DNA from 2 places in the Nicoliella sp. ESL1106 genome. Region 1 is predicted to be linked to the other one. Evidence: a T-box and tRNA genes for the amino acid it is inferred to sense, from the RefSeq annotation. Region 1 holds a T-box; the other holds one or more tRNA genes.
The links. The T-box of region 1 lies ahead of leuS (leucine--tRNA ligase). A T-box ahead of a tRNA ligase gene usually reads a tRNA of that ligase, here a tRNA-Leu.
Positions count from the first base shown of each region.

Region 2: it encodes a tRNA-Leu, which carries the amino acid that the T-box ahead of leuS (leucine--tRNA ligase) is inferred to sense. The anticodon was not compared.

Region 1 is NZ_CP196340.1:1,244,579-1,248,009, forward strand. It holds gene leuS (leucine--tRNA ligase) at 1-1,417, opposite strand, end outside; T-box leader at 1,469-1,685, opposite strand; gene mnmM (tRNA 5-(aminomethyl)-2-thiouridylate-methyltransferase MnmM) at 1,750-2,337, shown strand; gene ACSVI6_RS05320 (MDR family MFS transporter) at 2,348-3,431, opposite strand, start outside.
Region 2 is NZ_CP196340.1:1,537,716-1,541,146, forward strand. It holds gene ACSVI6_RS06725 (catalase) at 1-1,350, opposite strand, end outside; tRNA gene ACSVI6_RS06730 (tRNA-Leu) at 1,479-1,564, opposite strand; gene ACSVI6_RS06735 (homoserine kinase) at 1,626-2,498, opposite strand; gene ACSVI6_RS06740 (SprT family protein) at 2,513-2,956, opposite strand; gene ACSVI6_RS06745 (hypothetical protein) at 3,049-3,431, opposite strand, start outside.

The DNA.
Region 1 (3,431 bases):
CAGATACATTAGCAAGTGGACTTTCACCAGTTCCAGATGGCTTTAGATCACTGACATCTGGTAGTTTCAATGGTAATTCATCTTCTGGTACTAAAGTGGTTTCACCATCTTCCCAGTGGATAACTGGAATTGGTTCTCCCCAATATCTTTGCCGTGAGAAAATCCAATCACGAAGTCGGTAGTTGACCTTCTTATGTCCAGCATCATGTTCAGTTAACCAATCAATGGCGGCCTTAATGGCGGTCTTTTTATCCATTCCATCTAAGAAGCCTGAATTAACGTGCTTTCCATCACCAGTGTATGCTTCCTTAGTGGTATCGCCACCTTCGATGACTGGCTTAATTGGTAAATCAAACTTCTTAGCGAATTCATAATCACGGTCATCATGGGCAGGAACAGCCATGATGGCACCAGTTCCGTATGATGAAAGAACGTAATCACCAATCCAAATTGGCACTTCTTCACCGTTAATTGGGTTGATTCCGTAAGCTCCAGTGAAGACCCCGCTCTTATTCTTGTTCAAATCGGTTCTTTCCAAATCGGACTTGGTTGAAACTTCCTTGCGGTATGCAGCAACGGCATCCTTTTGGTCAGGGGTGGTAATTTGATCAACTAAGTCGTGTTCTGGAGCTAAAACCATGTATGTAGCCCCAAATAAAGTATCTGGACGGGTGGTAAATACTTCTACCTTCTTGTCTTCATGACCCTTAACCTTAAAATCAACACTCGCTCCAACGGAACGGCCGATCCAGTTACGTTGTTGTTCCTTGATGCTTTCAGGCCAATCCAAGTCGTCTAAGTCATCGATCAAGCGATCAGCATAGGCAGTAATTCGTAAGACCCATTGGCGCATTGGAACCCGATAAACAGGGAAGCCACCCCGTTCGGTCTTACCGTTGATTACTTCTTCGTTGGCAACCACGGTCCCACCCATTAAATCAGGTGCCCAGTTTACTTCGATTTCATCTTCGTAGGCTAAGCCCTTCTTATATAATTGTTCGAAAATCCATTGGGTCCACTTGTAGTACTTAGGATCCGTGGTATTCACTTCACGATGCCAATCATATGAGAAACCAAGCGATTTAATTTGTTTTTTAAAGGTTTGAATATTTTCTTCAGTAAACTTACCAGGATGGTGGCCAGTCTTCATTGCGTATTGTTCAGCAGGGAGCCCAAATGCATCCCACCCCATTGGATGTAAGACGTTCTTACCCTGCATCCGCTTCATCCGCGCCATAATATCGGTAGCGGTGTATCCTTCTGGATGACCAACGTGTAGTCCTTTTCCAGATGGATAAGGGAACATATCCAAAACGTAGTATTTTTCTTTATCATAATCATCACTGGTTGCAAAAGTATCATGCTTATCCCAGTAGCGTTGCCATTTCTTTTCAATATCTGTGTGATCGTAAGGCATTTATATTCCTCCCTTTTCTTAAACAACAAAAAAGCCCCATAGAAAAAAATTCTATAGGACGATTATTCCGCGTTACCACCTAAATTCTTTACCCAAAAAGGCAAAGCACTCGAGTCCTTAACGCGGAAAACGTTTTAATCTACTTATTTATTAGTTTCAATTAAGAATTAATAACGATGAGTTCGTCGGTTAATTATCTAAATTCACACTAACCATTTAGTCTCTGAAAAAAATTAAGCCCACTACTATTTCGTCTAATTTATGTTGTTCAATTTAATGTTATAATAGCAAAGTTAACTCATAAAAGCAAGCGAACTACTCATTTAATTTTAATGAAGGGACGAATCGTTATCATGAAAATCAAACCCGCTTTATATTACAGCCATTCATTACTCCAAACGGTCGTTGAACCCGATGATACCGTTATTGATGCAACCGTAGGCAACGGCAATGACACAGAATTTTTAGCAAATTTGGTAGGACCCAATGGAATGGTTTATGGTTTTGACATTCAAGAATTAGCAATTGAGCATACCAATAAACGACTGGCAGAGCAAAATTTATTGAACCAAGTAAAACTTTATCATCGCGGTCATGAACAAATAAATAATACCCTTCCACCTGAACAACTAATTCGGGCTGCAACCTTTAATTTAGGCTATCTGCCAGGTAGTGACCATAAAAAAATTACTACTGCTAATACAACCATTCCAGCAATCAAGGCGTGCCTGGCACGGTTACAGCCAAATGGTATCATAACGATCGTTTTATACTATGGACACCCTGGGGGTAAAAATGAAAAAGAACTTGTAATTCAATTTTCTGAACAACTCAATCAAAAAGAGTTCACAGTATTAAAATATCAATTCATCAATCAGGTCAATAATCCACCCATTTTGATTGCCATCCAAAAAAGATGATGCCTAAATTCTAGGCAACATCTTTTTTACGATAGGTAATATTAATAATTAAAGCTAAAGCCACAATAACCGTCCCCACTAAAAAGACATCATGCAGGGAGTTATACAAAATATTTTTTAAATTAGGGAGTAACTTAGCCGGAAGTGTTGCTGCTGTGACTGGATCCATTAACTTGTTAATCATTTTAATTGAAGTTCCAGAAACTTGCAGGGTCCCGACCCTTAATGAAGTATTCATAAAGATTCCAAAAATTGCAATAAATAAGGTTTGTCCAACCGTTCGACACAAAACATTAAATGAAGTGGCAGCCCCAACATTATTGTCAGCAACTTTATTTTGTACTACGACAATCGGATTCGTAGTGGCAATCCCAAATCCTAACCCACAAATTGATGTTAATAAGATAAATAAATTAAATGCCATTGTTTGTGGAGCAAGCACTAATCCAAAAGCACCTATTAATACTAAAACGATTCCAATGGTCGTAACATCTCTGGAATGTAATCGCGTAATTAACCAACCTGATACAAATGAACCTAATATCCAAAGAATCGAGCTAGGTGTAATTGCTAATCCAGCAAGGGACGCCCTTAATCCCATTAATCCTTGAATCCAGTTGGGAACATAAACTTCAATACACATTACAAAGCCACTAATAAAAAACGTTACAATATTTTGAGCAACAAAGGAACGATGTTTAAACATGCCCATCGGAATAATTGGTTCGACACATGAATGTTCTCTTCGAATAAATAAAATAAAGCTAACGAACAAAATAACAAATAAAAACGCTAGTCGACCTAAATTAATATTGCGATCACCAATGAGTTGAATCATTGCCATCAAGGATAATAGAATTACTGCTAAATAAATCGTCCCTAAGTAATCAATATTCATTGTCTTTCGATCATGATCTTCATTCAAATAGAATGCAATTACCCCTAATATAATTAAACCAATTGGAATATTTAATAGAAAAATCCAACGCCAATTAAATGTATCAACGATAAATCCTCCCAATAATGGTGCAATTACAGCTGAAATCCCCCACCCTGCTCCGTTTAAGCCAATTACTTTAGAACGTTTGGAAAAT
Region 2 (3,431 bases), 290 kb from region 1:
TTCATGGCTCTTCACAGTCCCGAGAGTTCCCTTAATCGTCTCAATTAAGCGGTCTCGTTCCTCTGGGCTCATAACACGGTATAAGGCACCAGCGTCAGAATAATAGTCGACATCGTAGGTCTTATAACTACCTGCATCCCCCTCAACGCTAAATGGCTTAATATTAGCGTGAGGATCTTCAACAGGGCCACCTTCACCATTTGGTTCGTAGTTAACGGCATTCCCCTGATCATGAGCCATAAAACCATCCCGTTCATAGTTCTTAGGGGTACCGTTCTTCGGACGATTAATTGGTAGCTGTTCATAGTTAGCACCTAATCGATATCTTTCAGCATCTTTATATGCAAACAAGCGTCCTTGAAGTAACTTGTCTGGGGATGCTTCAATTCCTGGAACTAGATTAGCTGGTGAAAAAGCGGCTTCTTCGACGTCATCAAAATAATTAGTTGGATTTTCATCCAATGTAAATTCACCGACTTCTTGGAGTGGATAGTCTGCATGACTAACGACCTTGGTCACATCAAAAATGTCCTTCTTATAATTCAAACCATCTTCATAAGGAATAATTTGCACCATCACTTTCCACTTTGGGAAGTTTTTATCTGCAATTGCATCATATAGATCATGAAGCAAGAAATCAGTATCCTTTGAAGCGGTCTTAGCAGCCGTTTCGTTCGACATGTTCTTTACGCCTTGTTCACTCATAAAGTGATATTTAACCCAGAACACCTCACCCTTGGCGTTGACCCATTTATAAGTATGACTTCCATACCCATTCATTTCACGATAACTAGCAGGATTACCACGGTCACCCATTAAATAGGTCACTTGATGAACTGATTCTGGAGAATGGGACCAAAAATCCCATTGCATATCTTGACTTCTTAAGTGAGTATCTGGTTCACGCTTTTGCGAATGAATAAAATCTGGGAACTTAAGTGGATCATTAACGAAAAAGACAGGGGTATTATTACCAACGATATCGTAATTACCGTCATTAGTGTAGAACTTCAATGCGAATCCACGAACATCGCGTTCTGTATCTGGATATCCTGATTCACCAGCAACTTGGGAAAATCTGATGATCATTGGTGTCTTTTTACCAGGTTCGCCATTAAAAATATCAGCCTTAGTATATTTACTCATATCATGAGTTAGCTTAAAGAACCCCTTTGCACCAGCTCCCTTAGCATGAACGACTCGTTCTGGAATTCTTTCACGATTAAAGTGTGCTAGTTTTTCTAGTAATTGGTAGTCTTGCATTAAAACAGGGCCACGATTTCCAGCTGTTTGTGAATGATTATTGTCAGCCCATGGTTGACCTTCAGCTGTTTTGATCTTATCTGTCATGTGAACCACTCCTTTTAATAAATACAATATTTTTACAGAATAATGGTAACATGGTGTCACTTTATTGACAAACAAAACGGCGCACAAAAAAAGCTGAAACGCATTTCTGCATTTCAGCATCTTATTTATGCGGCCAAGAGGACTCGAACCTCCACCGAGAAAATTCCCGACAAGATCCTTAATCTTGCGCGTCTGCCAATTCCGCCATGGCCGCATGTGAAAATCAACATATATAAATATATCAAATATTCACAAAATAAGCAACTCTTTTTTTATTATTCACCACGAACAGTAGCGCCATCACGGTCGAGATCCATTACCCGCACTTTTCCTGCTAATCGGTCATCTGCACGGAGTTGATCACGCAACTTGATCAATAAGTCTCTTTGCCCCAGCGATACGATCACTGGACCCGTACCGCTAATAAAGGTTCCATAAATCCCTAAATTATGAGCGGCCGTACGAATTAAATCTAAATTGTCTTGATCGCGTTTCAAATTTTCTTCTCCAAAATATTCTCCCTCAATCAAAGAAGATGCAACGGCCCAATTATCAGTAATTAAAGCTGCTACTAATAAGTTAGCATCGTTACTGGCTGCTAATGCAGACTGGGCATTAATTTGCTTAGGTAGCTCGATTTTGCCTACTTTACCACGTGGCATAACAAACATTAACGCTGAAACGGCGGGCATTTTAGCTTTAATTGCAGTTAATTGACCATCTTTTTCATTTGAAATTGTTAAATCACCTAAAAAACCGGCAGCAACATTTTCAGAATGCTCTTCAATTTCACTTCCAATTTGCATCTGTTCGTCGATTGAAAGATTTAAATTTCCCAAAGCATTGGCAATTTTTATCCCTACGATTACTGCAGTAGTACTAGATCCCAAACCATGTTCAACTGGGATATCAGACATTACCGTTAATTGATGGGGATGAATTTTAGGATCTAACCGTAAAATTGTTTGAACGATTAAATTATTTTCATCATGCGGAATGTTTTCACCGAGCGCATGGTTAACACGCCAATGGTCAGTTTCTTCTTCTACGATTACTGTATAGTAAAGGTGTAATGCTAACCCTAATGAATCGATACCAGGACCTAAATTAGAAACAGTCGCTGGAACTCGAATAATGATCTTTCCCAATGAATATCGCTCCTTTATCTTCTTTGTGAAATTAATTTTAACCTACCACGACATTTCCCGCAAACAAACTTGCTCGTGTTAATTAACCGTTCGCGATTATATTTTCGATGACATTTTTCACACTCAAATGTATATCTGGGTTGATCAATGCGTGGAGCAAACCGTAGCCCACCCACCGCAGCTAAAAGCTGTTGAAATTCTTTTGTACGATGTTGACCACTATAACCTGCTAAATGGAGATGGTAGTGGCATAATTCATGCTTAATAACCCCAATTAGCGTTTCTTTAGAAAAAGCCGTTAACATCTTCGGATTAATATCAATATTGTGACTTTTTAAATAATAACGTCCGCCCGTGGTTTTTAAACGATTGTTAAAATAAATCCGATGATTAAACGGTCGGGCAAAATACCGTTGTGAAATTTTTTCACATAGCGCTTGTAATTCCTGATTGGACAATAATAAAATCTCCTCTACCCCTTAATACTTTAAAATACGTGATTATATTACTATCCGATTAATAAAAAAACGGGTTGCCCCGTTTTTAATCATTAACCTACTAAAATTTTTTGAGTATATTTAATTACGCGTGCAACACTATCGCTTTGGGCATCTTCTGAATCTTTAAAGGCCCCTTTATCAATAGTATTTTCATCAACATTAATACTATCAACCATCTCTTGGCATGCATCAGCATAATCTGAATAAGCACCCACTAACAACTTATGCTTACCAAGAACCCTTGCTGGAACGCCTAGCACTTTTAACTTGCGAAGGGTTTCCTTATAGAAAGTAGTCCCATTTTGAAATTTTTCTTTCGTCTCTGCCAAGTTAATATCAGATAAATCATCCTTATCCAATGCCTTTTTTAATGGTTCATAAAACTTAGCCAGCTTTTCACCAGTTTTATCCGTTTCAGTAATTAATTGTGAAA